3 regions of the Mesorhizobium sp. M0618 genome follow, and region 1 is predicted to be linked to each of the others. Evidence: predicted binding sites of a transcription regulator. Region 1 holds the regulator's gene; each other region holds the start of a gene.
The links. The regulator PhoB, encoded in region 1, activates phosphate uptake and scavenging genes when phosphate is short. The targets are predictions, from matches to a motif close to TGTCATNNANCTGTCAT.
Positions count from the first base shown of each region.

Region 2: olsB (l-ornithine N(alpha)-acyltransferase) is a predicted target of PhoB. The motif match lies at 2,352-2,368, and genes of this name have one in related genera.
Region 3: NKJ04_RS17900 (RNA degradosome polyphosphate kinase) is a predicted target of PhoB. The motif match lies at 2,088-2,104, and genes of this name have one in related genera.

Region 1 covers NZ_JAMYQH010000022.1:78,601-82,987, forward strand. The annotation lists gene pstB (phosphate ABC transporter ATP-binding protein PstB) at 1-71, shown strand, start outside; gene phoU (phosphate signaling complex protein PhoU) at 98-805, shown strand; gene phoB (phosphate regulon transcriptional regulator PhoB) at 822-1,511, shown strand; gene eglC (endo-1,3-1,4-beta-glycanase EglC) at 1,975-3,399, shown strand; gene NKJ04_RS22440 (type I secretion system permease/ATPase) at 3,474-4,387, shown strand, end outside.
Region 2 covers NZ_JAMYQH010000008.1:139,615-144,001, forward strand. The annotation lists gene NKJ04_RS11470 (response regulator) at 3-2,261, shown strand; gene olsB (l-ornithine N(alpha)-acyltransferase) at 2,432-3,307, shown strand; gene NKJ04_RS11480 (trimeric intracellular cation channel family protein) at 3,396-4,028, opposite strand; gene grpE (nucleotide exchange factor GrpE) at 4,156-4,387, opposite strand, start outside.
Region 3 covers NZ_JAMYQH010000015.1:154,584-158,970, reverse strand. The annotation lists gene NKJ04_RS17900 (RNA degradosome polyphosphate kinase) at 1-1,921, opposite strand, end outside; gene NKJ04_RS17895 (zinc-finger domain-containing protein) at 2,168-2,413, shown strand; gene NKJ04_RS17890 (FAD-dependent monooxygenase) at 2,433-3,674, shown strand; gene NKJ04_RS17885 (TIGR02117 family protein) at 3,787-4,387, opposite strand, start outside.

The DNA.
Region 1 (4,387 bases):
CCACCGACAAGATGTTCACCACCCCCGACGACAAACGCACCCAGGACTACATCACCGGCCGGTTCGGCTGAGCTCAGGCATACGAGGGACGAAGATCATGGGTGAACATACCGTCGCATCTTTCGATGAGGATCTGGAGCAGATCAGCCAGCTGATCCGCGACATGGGCGATCTCGCCCGCTCGATGGTCAGTGGCTCGACCAGGGCTTTGCTCAATTCGGACAATGCGCTGGCGCAGCGCGTGGTTTCCGATGATGCCATCATGGATGCACGCCAGCGCGAGCTGGACGATCGCGCCATCACGCTGATCGCCAAGCGCCAGCCAATGGCCAACGATCTGCGTGCGGTGGTCGGTTCGATCCGCATGGCCGGCGACCTTGAGCGCATCGGCGACCTTGCCAAGAACATCGCCAAGCGCGTCGGCACTGTCGGGCTGAGTGTCACGCCGCACGACCTTTCGCATTCGATCGACGCGATGGCGCAACTGGTGCTGATCCAGGTGCAGGGGGTCGTCGACGAGTACGCCGCCGCCGACCCGGCAGCGCTTGCCACGCTCAGAAACAATGACGAACGCATCGACGTCAAATACACCTCGGTGTTCCGCGAGCTGCTGACCTACATGATGGAAGATCCCCGCAACATCACGGCGTGCACGCACCTGTTGTTCTGCGCCAAGAACCTCGAGCGGATCGGCGACCACGTGACCAACATCGCCGAAAATGCCTACTATGTTTTGACCGGCACGCAGCTGCCAGCCAATCGTCCGAAGCAGGACGAGACGGCAATGTCCGCGCCAGCGGCATAACAGGGGTGACCAGCCGATGATCGCACCACGCATCATGGTGGTGGAGGATGAGGAGCCGCTAGGCGTGCTGCTCCGCTACAATCTTGAATCCGAAGGTTACCAGGTCGAGGTGGTGACGCGCGGCGACGAGGCCGAAATCCGGCTGCAGGAGAACGTTCCCGACCTTCTCGTGCTCGACTGGATGGTGCCGGCGGTTTCCGGCATCGAACTCTGCCGGCGCCTGCGAATGCGCCCAGAGACCGAGCGGCTGCCGATCATCATGCTGACCGCGCGAGGCGAGGAAAGCGACCGCGTGCGCGGCCTGTCGACCGGCGCCGACGACTATCTGGTCAAGCCGTTCTCGACGCCGGAGTTCATGGCCAGGGTCAAGGCGCTGCTGCGCCGGGCCAAGCCGGAAGTGCTGTCCAGCGTGCTAAAGGTCGGCGACATCGTGCTCGATCGCGAGTCGCACCGGGTCTATCGCAAGAAGAGCGAGATCCGGCTCGGGCCGACCGAATTCCGCCTGCTCGAATTCATGATGCGCCACCCCGGCCGCGTGTTCTCGCGCAGCCAGCTGCTCGACAATGTCTGGGGCGAGACGATTTACATCGACGAACGCACTGTCGACGTGCACGTCGGCCGGCTGCGCAAGGCGGTCAACAACGGCCGCATGCCTGATGTCATCCGCACCATCCGTGGGGCGGGTTACGCGATCAGGGAAGACTAGGTGGCTGTTCCGTCCCGATAGATCGTGACCGGGAAAACTCGATTAGCACGTGGTCGCCAACAGCCGCGAAGAGTGGAATGTTGCACTCGTCTCATCGATGGGGAGCGAGCACGTGACGCTTTGGCCCAAATGCGGTCATTCGAAACCTGATGAGGATGACCGCTCTTGGCGGTACGTCGCCATCTTGCCCGCAGACTCCGACCAGAAAGCCATGCAAGAATAAATTTGAGTTAACTTAGATATACGTTCGTTAAACGACGTGTGTTCTGCATAAATATACGATTTTACTAAATTGCTTCAATTTACATTGAGCCATCACCTCCTTATTCATTATCCGCCTTCCGATTATTGCGGTCTCGGATCGAATGACGATTCCGTGGAACGATCTCGTTCCTTGCAGCGTTGCTTTGGGAGCGGTCGCCGGACCTTTGACCAGGTCGGACACCATGAGGAAGGATTTCTGATGAGCACGGTCTTAAACGCCAAAGGCATCCCTCTTGCCTACACCGGCGCTTCCACTCATTGGTTCTCGGCCACCGGGTCTGGACCGGAACTGCATGGCACCTCCGGCAACGACTCCTTCTGGGGAGACACCGGCGTCACTGTCACGATCCACGGTGGCGCCGGCGACGACTACTATCATCTCTATTCCACCAACAACAAGGTGGTCGAGGATCCTGGGGCAGGGATCGACACGATCGACACATGGATGAGCTACAAGCTCCCTGACAATTTCGAGAACCTCGTCGTTACCGGCACCAACCGATTTGCGTTCGGAAATGCGTTGGACAACATCATCAAGGGCGGGTCAGGTCACCAGACGCTGGATGGCGGCAAGGGAAATGATGTCCTGATCGGCGGCGATGGCGCCGATACTTTCGCCATCTCCAAAGGTAATGGAAGCGATCTTATCTTCGATTTCGGTGCGACCGATGCGCTCCGCCTTAACGGCTACGATTTCACTTCGTTCGATGCCGTCCGTTCACAGATGGTCCAAGTGGAATCGAACGTGATGCTGAACCTCGGATCCGACGAAATCCTGGTGTTCAAGAATACGACCATCGACAAGCTGCAGCCCACCCAGTTCGAACTTCCGATAGACAAGTCCGCAATGACGCTGTCCTTCTCCGACGATTTCAACACGCTGAGCCTTCGGGACGGGCAGGACGGCACCTGGAATTCCAATTTCTGGTGGGGAGCGCCGAACGGCAGCACGTTGAGCAGCAATGGTGAGTTGCAGTGGTATATCGACGCCAATTATGGCCCGACGAGTTCGGTCCATCCGTTCAGCGTTGAGAACGGCGTCCTCACCATCACCGCCGCGCAGGCGCCGGAGGACATCAAGCCTCTGATCAACAACTACGAATACACCTCGGGGATCCTGACGACCCACGACACCTTCTCGCAAACCTACGGCTATTTCGAAATGCGGGCGGATCTTCCTGAAACAGCCGGAGCCTGGCCGGCGTTCTGGCTGCTTCCGGAGGACGGATCGTGGCCGCCGGAGCTGGACGTTGTCGAAACGCGCGGCCAGGACCCGAACACGCTCTACATGACGGCGCATTCCAATGAGACGGGAGCGCACACGAAGGTTTCGTCAACGGTGAACGTTGCGGATACCGACGGTTTCCACACCTATGGCCTGCTCTGGACGAAGGATGAGCTTGTCTGGACCTACGATGGTGTAAAGGTCGCTCAAGCAGCGACGCCGGCCGACATGCACGATCCCATGTATATGCTGGCCAATCTCGCGGTGGGCGGCATTGCCGGCCAGCCTCCTGACCATCTGGCTACGCCAGCGGAGATGAAGATCGACTACATCCGCGCCTATACGCTGGACGACCTGCAGCACCACCCCTTGGACATCGCCGGCGACCATTCGGTCTAAGCGACGCCCTTATGTTGGGGCCATGAGCCGTTAGGAGCGCGGGAATGATTGCACGGTCTGATCTGCGGGCAGTCTTGAGGCGCGCCATCGCCGATGTCGGTGTTTTTTCGTTCCTCATCAACATCCTGCTATTGGTGATCCCCCTTTATCTGTTGCAGGTCTATGACCGCGTCCTGCCTTCCTCCAGCGTCGAGACGCTTCTTTACCTCTCTGCTATCGCGGTTCTCGCACTCGCCTTTCTCGGTCTCCTCGATGCGGTCCGCTCCGTTTACACGCAGCGCGTTGCAGCCATTGTCGACAACAGACTGGGCGCGAGGACATTCGCCGTCTCGCTGGAGGCTAAGTACGCCGGGGGAGCAGCCCTGTCTCCACTGCGCGACCTTGGCTCGGTATGCGCCTTCATCAGGTCACGCGGCGCGGCGGTCTTGTTCGACCTGCCGTTTGCTCCGTTCTTCCTCGCCCTGCTGTACCTCATCCACCCTTTGCTGTTCTGGCTTACGCTGGCGGGATCTGGGCTGTTGCTTGCGATGGTCCTGGCAAATCAGTTTGCCATCGGCAAGAATGATGCCTTGTCGGCGGAACGCTCGGCTGTTGCCAGCCTGTCGGAGCAGGCCTTTGCCCGGAATGCGGAGACGCTGCGCGCCATGGGCATGATCCAAAACGCCGCGCGAGTGTGGGGAAGGCACGTGGCGGAGGCGCTAGTCCTGCATGACCGTTCGTCGATGGCCAACGCGATTTTCAGTGGAACGTCGCGAGCCGTACGCATGATGCTTCAGCTAGCAATACTGGGTGTCGGAGCATGGCTCGTGCTGCAAGGGAAGATGACGGCCGGCATGATCTTCGCGTCTTCCCTGGTGTCGTCCCGTGCGCTGCAGCCGCTCGACCAACTGATCGGGTCATGGCGGCAGATCGTCGACGCCAGACGATCGTGGAAGCGTTTGGACAAGGCGCTTTCCGCCTATCCGGCACATGCGCAAAAACTGACCTT
Region 2 (4,387 bases), on a different contig from region 1:
GCATGATCGCGGAATCCGGCAGCCAACAGGCGGACACTGGCGACGACGTCGATGCGGTGCTCCCGCCGCTGGTGCCCGAGCCGGAATTCTCCAGGCGCGAAAGCCTGCCCTTTCTGACATTCGTCGCCATCGTGGTGGTGGCCGGGCTGGCGCATCTGACCGGGGCACCAATCTTCATTAGCGTCGCATTGCTGGCAACCGGTCTTGCCGGTCTTGCCCTGCATCTGCGCGCCAGGCGGAGCGAACATCGCACCTCTGCCCTTCTTGACGAAACCACTGCCCGCAGCCGCGCCGAGATCGAGACGCTGGCCGACCGCATGTGGGAGATGCAGGAGAGCGATGAGCGCTTTCGCGGCCTGATCGACGCGCTTGGCGATCTCGTCATCCATCGCGACCGCGATGGCTACATCGTCTATGCCAACAAGGTCTTCGCCGATCTCGTCGAGATCGACCAGCGCGACCTTGCCGGCAAGACCCTGGCAGAACTGGGCATCGAGGTCGGCATGGTTCCCGATGCCGCCTTTTCCGACCATGAGTGCCTGAGTTCCACCGATGTCTCTATCAGCACGCCGAGCGGGCAGCGCTGGTTCTCCTGGATCGAACTGTCGGTGCGCGACAAGGACAGCGGCGCGGTTTCGCACCGCGCCATCGCCCGCGACATCACCGCCCGCAAACGCGCCGAATCCTCGCTGATCACCGCACGCGAACGGGCCGAATATGCCAGCCAGGCCAAATCGCGCTTCCTCGCCACCGTCAGCCATGAAATCCGCACCCCGATGAACGGCATCATGGGGATGGCCAGGTTGCTGGCCGACACCAGCCTGTCGCCGGAGCAGCAAACCTATGTCGGCGCCGTCTCGACCTCGGCCAGCGCATTGCTTGCCCTGATCGAGGATCTTCTCGACTATTCCAAGATCGAAGCCGGGCGTTTCGACCCCGAGCCGCAGCCGATGTCGGTGCGCGAGATCGCCGACAACATCATCGAATTGCTGGCAGCGCGGGCTTTCGCCAAGGATATCGGGCTGGGTTGCCATGTCGAACCCGACGTGCCGCAATTGATCACCGCCGATCCGGGCAAGGTGAGGCAGGTGCTTCTCAACCTCATCGGCAACGCCATCAAGTTCACCGACAGCGGCGGCGTGCTGGTGAGCATAGCACGCGCACGCACCGAAACCAGCGACCGCATATGCTTCACCATCGCCGATACCGGTCCGGGCCTGCGTGATGCCGACCTGGAGCGCATTTTCGAGGAGTTCGAGCAGGCCGACGGCACGTCGACACGCACACATGGCGGGGCCGGCCTCGGCCTTGCCATCTCCAGACGCCTGGTGGCCGCCATGGGCGGCACGATCTCGGTATCCAGCCGGCTCGGCCAGGGATCCGAGTTCGTCTTCGAAATCCCTGCGATAGCGGCCACCGAAGCGCCGCAGGGCCACCAGAATGCTCTCTCGGGCAGACGCGCGGTGATCCTGTCGAAGAACGCCGTCGAGGCCGACGCCATCGCCCGCACCATCCGCGCCAATGGCGGCGCGGTCGACATCGCCACCACTGCCGCACAGGCCGCGCCTTTCGCCGCCGGCTGCGATGCGATCCTGGTCGATGCAGCGATGGAAGAAGGCGACGGAAGGCTGCTCAAGCGCCTGCGCCAGAGCGGTTTCTCCGACTGTGAGGCGATCACGCTGATCGCGCCGACCGATCGCGGCATGCTTGGCGAGTTCCGCGCCAGCGGCTACGCAACCTTCCTGGCCAGACCGGTGCGTGGCGGAACACTTCTGCGTGTGCTGTTGAGCAGCCATGCTCCGAGCCTCGGCCCGCCGCAGCCGGAAAGGCGCGGCGCGCCGACGCTGCGCACCGTCGGCAACCGCCAGCGCGGCCTGTCGGTGCTGATCGCCGAGGACAATGACATCAACGCCATGCTGGCCCGCGCCACGCTGCTGAAGGCCGGGCATCGCGTCAAGGTGGTCGGCAACGGCAAGGCCGCCGTCGAGGCTGTCACCGGCGCCGCGCACAAGGACCGCTTCGACGTGGTCTTGATGGATCTGCACATGCCGGTCATGGACGGGCTGGACGCGATCGCCGCCATCCGCCGCCATGAGGAAGAAAGTGCCGTGCGGCCGGTGCCGATCATGGTGCTGTCGGCCGACAGCCAGGAAAAGACCCGCCATGCGGTGTTGGCTCATGGCGCCAGCGGCTTTGTCACCAAGCCGCTCGACCCCGAGGCGCTGGTCAATGCCGTCGAGGGCCAGGTCGTCGCGGCCTGAGCTTTCCGTACCGCGCGATCACTTAAACGTAGCCGGTTGATCGTATTCGCCAGCCGACGAAGTATTGCCCACGACGTCGTATCACGGTACTGTCACAATCCTGTTGCACCTACACCGTATCCCCGTGCCAAGAGGGATGGCTCGAAGGAGAATCACTCGTGCATACAGTTATGCCGGAATGTGACACTCGGCCGAACGCCAGCAGCGCCTTGCTTGCCGGACGTAACGTCGATTCCGTCATAAAGGGCGCGGCGCTGGGCCGTATAGGCAATCTTGAAGTGCGGCTCGCTCGCAACGAGGCCGAGATCGCGGCCGCGCAGGAAGTGCGCTACCGGGTGTTCTACGACGAACTTGGCGCCAGGAAGGACCTGTTCCAGGCCCATGACCGCCGGGACGCCGATCGGTTCGATCCGCTCTGCGACCATCTGCTGGTTTTGGACACCACGCTTTCCGGTCCCGAACATCGCCGCATCGTCGGCACATATCGGCTGCTGCGGCAAGAAATCGCGGCCACGGCCGGTGGCTTCTATTCCGAAGGTGAATTCGAGCTGACCAAGCTCATCGCCCGCCATCCCGGCCAGCGTTTCCTTGAACTCGGCCGCTCCTGCGTGTTGCCGGAATACCGCTCGAAGCGCACCATCGAGGCGTTGTGGCAAGGCATCTGGGCTTACATCAATCATTACGAAATCGGTGTGATGACCGGCTGCGCGTCCTTTCACGGCACCGTGCCGGCGGCGCATGCGGAGGCGCTCACCTACCTCGCCCACCACTGCCGGACGAACTCGGCCTGGGACGTGCGCGCGGTGTCCGGGCGCTATTGCTCGATGGATCTGATGCCGATCGAGGCCGTCAATGCCAAGGCGGCGATCGCCGCGATGCCGCCTCTGGTCAAGGGCTATCTGCGCGTCGGTGCCCGCATCGGCGATGGTTGCGTCATCGATCGCGAATTCTCGACGGTCGATGTGTTCGTCGTGATGCCGGTCAAGGAGATCGGCGCACGCTACGTCAACTATTATGGCGGCGAAGCCCAGCGCTTCGCGGCGTGAGATTGAGTAGGCAGTAGGCAGTAGGCCCTATTCCCTATTCCCTATTCCCTATTCCCTATTCCTATTCCCCATTCCCTATTCCCTCTCTTCACGGAATATCTTCCGGCCGCCTGCCGGGTCGGCTCTTGTAGGACGGAAACGACCAGCCGAATTTGAGCGCACCACCGCGCACGAGGAACGCCGCCGCAAAGCCGGCAAGGTCCGAGGCGAGCGGCGGCAGGCCGGCAAGATCGCCAAGCGTGTAAAGGCAGGCACCCGCAAGGGCCGCCGTGACGTAGATCTCGGGCCTGAGCAGCACAGATGGCTCGCCGGCAAGGAGATCACGCAAAATGCCGCCGAAAGTGGCGGTGAGCACGCCGGTGATGACGGAGACGACCGGCGAACCGGTAATCGCAAGCCCCTTGGCCGCGCCCATCACCGAAAAAGCGGCGAGCCCGACGGCGTCGAGCCAGAGCAGCCACTTCCAGCGCGATTCGATACGATGCGCGCCGAAGAAGACCAGCACCGCAACCGCGGCGCAGACCAGCACATAGCCGGAGTTGGCGACCCAGAAAACCGGCAGGTTGAGGATAACGTCGCGAAGCGTGCCACCGCCTATCCCGGTGACGCTGGCCAGGAACAGGAAGCCGATAATGTCGAGTTGCTTACGCGAAGCCGCCAGCGCCCCGGTCGCCGCGAAGACGGCGACACCGGCATAGTCAAGAAGCGCGATAGGGTTCATGAGGCCAAGGCAGTAGGGATTAGGGATTTAGGGATAGGCAGTATGAATAGCACGAAGCCGCGCGATTGATACGACTGCCCTAGTTTCCTACTGCCTACTGCCTACTGCCTACTGCCTATTCCCTGCCTCACGCATCTTTCTCGGCCTGTTCGTTCACCGGCCCCGGCTCAACCGGTGCTTCAGCGGCGGTGAACTTTGGCCCGCCCTTGGCGACTCCCACCATGGCCGGGCGCAGCACGCGGTCGCCGATCGAATAGCCCGGCTGCACGACCTGGACCACGGTGTTGGCCGGGACATCCGGATTGGGCACTTCGAACATCGCCTGGTGGAAATTGGGATCGAACTTCTCGCCTTCAGGC
Region 3 (4,387 bases), on a different contig from region 1:
CGCGGCGGTCGAGATTGCGCGGCATCAGATCGGCCGAGGAGATGTAGACGATCGCCTCGTCCGATGGCAGGCCATGACCGTTGCCGAAGCAATAGATGCGGCTGTGCTCGAGAAAACGGCCGACGATCGATTTTACGCGGATGTTTTCCGACAGGCCCGGAACCTGCGGCCTCAGGCAGCAGATGCCGCGCACGACCAGGTCGACCTCGACGCCGGCGCGGCTGGCATCGTAGAGCGCGTCGATAATGATCGGATCGACGAGTGCGTTCATCTTCATCCAGATGCGCGCCGGTTTCCCCTGCACCGCGTAGGCAATCTCGTCGGCAATGTGCTTCAGGATGCGGCTTCTCAGCGTGAACGGCGAGATCGCCAACCGCATTTCGTCCGTCGGCTCGGCATAGCCGGTGATGAAATTGAAGAGCTGGGCGACATCGCGGGCGATCGTCGGATCGGTGGTGAAGAAGGACAGGTCGGTGTAGATGCGCGCCGTGACCGGATGGTAGTTGCCGGTGCCGAGGTGCACGTAGTTGCGCAGCTTGCCGTCCTCGCGCCGCACCACCAGCGACATTTTCGAATGGGTTTTCAGCTCGAGAAAGCCGAACACGACCTGCACGCCGGCACGCTCCAGATCGCGCGCCCAGCGGATGTTGGCTTCTTCGTCGAAGCGCGCCTTGAGCTCGACCAGCGCGGTGACCGACTTGCCGGCCTCGGCCGCGTCGACCAGCGCACGCACGATCGGGCTGTCGTTGGAGGTGCGGTAAAGCGTCTGCTTGATCGCCACCACTTCCGGATCGGCCATCGCCTGGCGCAGGAACTGCACCACGACGTCAAACGATTCGTAGGGGTGATGGACGACGATGTCCTTCTCGCGGATGGCGGCAAAACAATCGCCGCCATGCTCGCGGATGCGCTCGGGAAAACGCGGATTGTAGGGCGTGAATTTCAGGTCGTCGCGGGGAACGGCGACGATCTCGGAAATCTGGCTGAGCGCCAACGGACCGGTCAAGACGCTGATGCGGCTGGACGACACGCCAAGCTCGCCGGCGACGAAGTCGCGCAATTCATCAGGCATCAGCCTGTCGAATTCGATGCGGATCACCGAACCCCGCCGCCGCCGCTTCAGCGCCGTTTCGAATAGGCGAACCAAATCCTCGGACTCCTCCTCGACCTCGATATCGCTGTCGCGAATGATGCGGAACGTGCCGGAGCCCTTGACCTCATAGCCGGGGAAGAGCTTGCCGATATAGAGGCCGACCGCCTCTTCCAGCGGGATGAAGCGGACGTGATGCTTGCGGTCCGGCAGACGGATGAAGCGCTTCAGCGCTACCGGCAGGCGCAGCAGCGCGCTCATCTCTTCGCCGTTCTTGCGATGGCGCAATTGCAGCGCCATCGAGAAGCCGAGATTGGGAATGAACGGGAACGGATGCGCCGGGTCGATCGACAGCGGGGTCAGCACCGGGAACACCTGCCCCTGGAAATGGTCTTCCAGCCAGATTTTCTCGTCCTTGGTCAGCGCATCGCGGGTGATGCTCTCGATGCCTTCCTTGTTGAGCAGCACGGTGAGCGCCGAAAGGCTCTTCTGCTGGTCTTCCTGCAGCCGCTCGACCTCACGCAGCAGCTGTTCGAGCTGCTGTTCGGGGGTGCGGCCGTCAGGGCTCTTCAGCGTGATGCCCTCGCGCACCTGGCCGGCGAGGCCGGCGACGCGCACCATGAAGAACTCGTCGAGATTGGCGGCCGAGATCGACAGGAAGCGGACGCGCTCCAGCAGCGGATGATTGAGGTTCAGCGACTCCTCGAGAACGCGCCGGTTGAACTGCAGCCAGGAGAACTCGCGGTTGACAAACCGGTCCGGGTTGCCGCCCTCCGGACGAGCCACCTCGACATCCACGAATTCGTTCTGCACCGGCTTCAGTTCGTTCATGATTCCCGCTCTTCCACACCGTCAGCCAGCTAAAGCGCCGCGCGTCATTCAGGACGCGCAAAGGACGCTCTACCACTCCAAGGCGACGCATGGTCCTTGCCGAAAACCGGTGTCGGTCTTCGGGGCCATGCGTTAACCGGCTTAACTTATCCTCTGACAGGCTTTTGCGACAGTTTGATTTCATCGAACTTGCAAAGAGGCCTGATATGATCCAGATGCAGACGAGACTGCGTTAAGGAGACGACGATGGCAGGCGGTTCCATTCCCCATTTTCAGAACGATGCGGGCTATCAGGCAATCGACATCGGCGTGAAGGAATTCATGTGCACGGGCGCCAATCCGCCTTTCGACCACCCGCATGTGTTTCTGGACATGGGCGACGACAACGAAAAAGTCTGTCCCTATTGCTCGACGCTCTACCGCTATTCGCCGAAGCTGAAGGCAACCGAAACGCTGCCGGCCGGCTGCATCTACATAGAACAGGCCGCCTGAGTCTTTCGCGACCAGCCCGATGAACGACACGCGCTCCCGGCAAATTGTCATCGCCGGGGCGGGTGTCGCCGGATTGACCGCAGCGCTGGCGTTCGCCGAACGCGGCTACTCGGTACGGGTGTTCGAACAGGCGCAGCGCCTGGAAGCGGCAGGCGCCGGCATTCAGCTTTCTCCCAACGCGACCCGCATCCTTCGCCAGCTTGGCGTACTCGACCGGCTGCTGCCGGCGGCGGTGCGGCCGGAAGCCGTGGTGCTGAAGGAGGCCGCGACCTTGCGCGAACTGGCGCGCGTGCCGCTGGGGCAAGCCGCCGAAACGCGCTGGCAGGCACCTTATCTCGTCGCGCACAGGGCCGATCTGCAGCGCGCACTGACCGCGCGCGCTGCCGAGATACCGGATATCCATCTCACCACCGGCGCCCGCATGGGCGGCGTTGACACCGGCCCGCACGGCATCACCGCGACGGCCGAGATCGGTGGCAAAACCGTCGAGGCGGAGGGCTTCCTGCTGGTTGGGGCCGATGGCGTCTGGTCGTCGGTGCGCGCACTTGTCGATTCGGCCAAGGGGTCGGCTTCGCGAAGAAACCATTTCTCCGGCGAACTGGCCTGGCGCGCCACCGTCGCGGCCGACAGCGCCGCCGGGCAAACCTTTGCAGCCATCGGCGCCAAGGACTGCGTCACCACCTTCCTGCATCCCGGCTTCCATATGGTCGCCTATCCCGTCAGCAAGGGTGCGGCCTTCAATCTCGCGGCCTTCACCAAGGGCGACCGCATTGCCGAGGGCTGGTCCGGCAACGCCGACGCCGGGATCCTGAGCAGCGCCCTGCGCGGCACCGCGGCAGAACTTGCCCGTCTGGTCGAGCAGGCCGGCCCGTGGACGGCGTGGCCGATCCACACGGTCGACCCGCAACAGCCCTGGACAATACCGAACGGCATTGCGCTGATCGGCGACGCCGCGCATGCAATGACCCCGTTCGCGGCGCAAGGTGCGGCGATGGCGATCGAGGATGCGGCGACGCTTGCCGATATCATTGCCGACTTCCCCCCCGATCCTCTGGCCGCGCTTGCCGTCTGGGAGCAGTCACGGCGGCCGCGTGTCGCGCAGGTCGCCCGACGCGGCGCTGTCAACCGGCTGGCCTGGCATGCCGTGGGTCCAGTGGCGATTGCGCGCAATGTGTTCCTGAAGGTGCGCTCGTCGGAAAAACTCGCGGCGGATCTGGACTGGCTCTATGGGTGGCAAGCTCAGAAGATCATTCGACGCTGAGCGTACAAGCACAATCGGTTGGTGGGACAGCACCCCCTCTGTCCTGCCGGACTGTCCGGCAGGACAGAGGGGGGTGTGAAGGAACGCGACGCCAATTCGCGGAATGCTCACGCTAATTATACAAGCTCATCGACAGCCCGAGCGATACAGGCAGCGGGTTCCACCAGCCGGTGCGCAGGCCGGCGATGCGCAAGGCCGCCGCCGTCCAGGTGTTGCAGCCGACCAGTGCGTTGAAATGGCCATTGGCTTCGTAGAAGCCGTCGAACCTCGAATAGGCTGCGTCCGGAACGAGGATCGGGCCTTCCGGTCCCCGCTGGAAACTCGCATCGATGAAATCGAGCAACGCCGTGAACCGATCCTCAGTGATGTCGAACCCCGCGATATCAGGGCGCGGTTCGACGATGTCACCGGCGACGTCGACATGCATGACCGACGCGTCGAGGGTCAGTGCCTTCATCACCGGCACCGCCTTCAGCTCGGACCATGTCGGCGTCTCCAGGTAGAAGGCGCGGCCGCCCCAGCCGAAGACGATGTAGCGGACCTCCGGCCTGTCGGCCGGTATGCCGGCGTCGACCAGGAAGTGGAAACGTCGGCGCACGGCGTCGTCGACCGGGATGGCGATATCGGTGTGGATCGGATTGTTCAGCACCAGGATGTGGCGCGTCGCGGCGGGCATGGCGGCGGCCGCCGGCCACAGCGGCCGCGGCACGAAG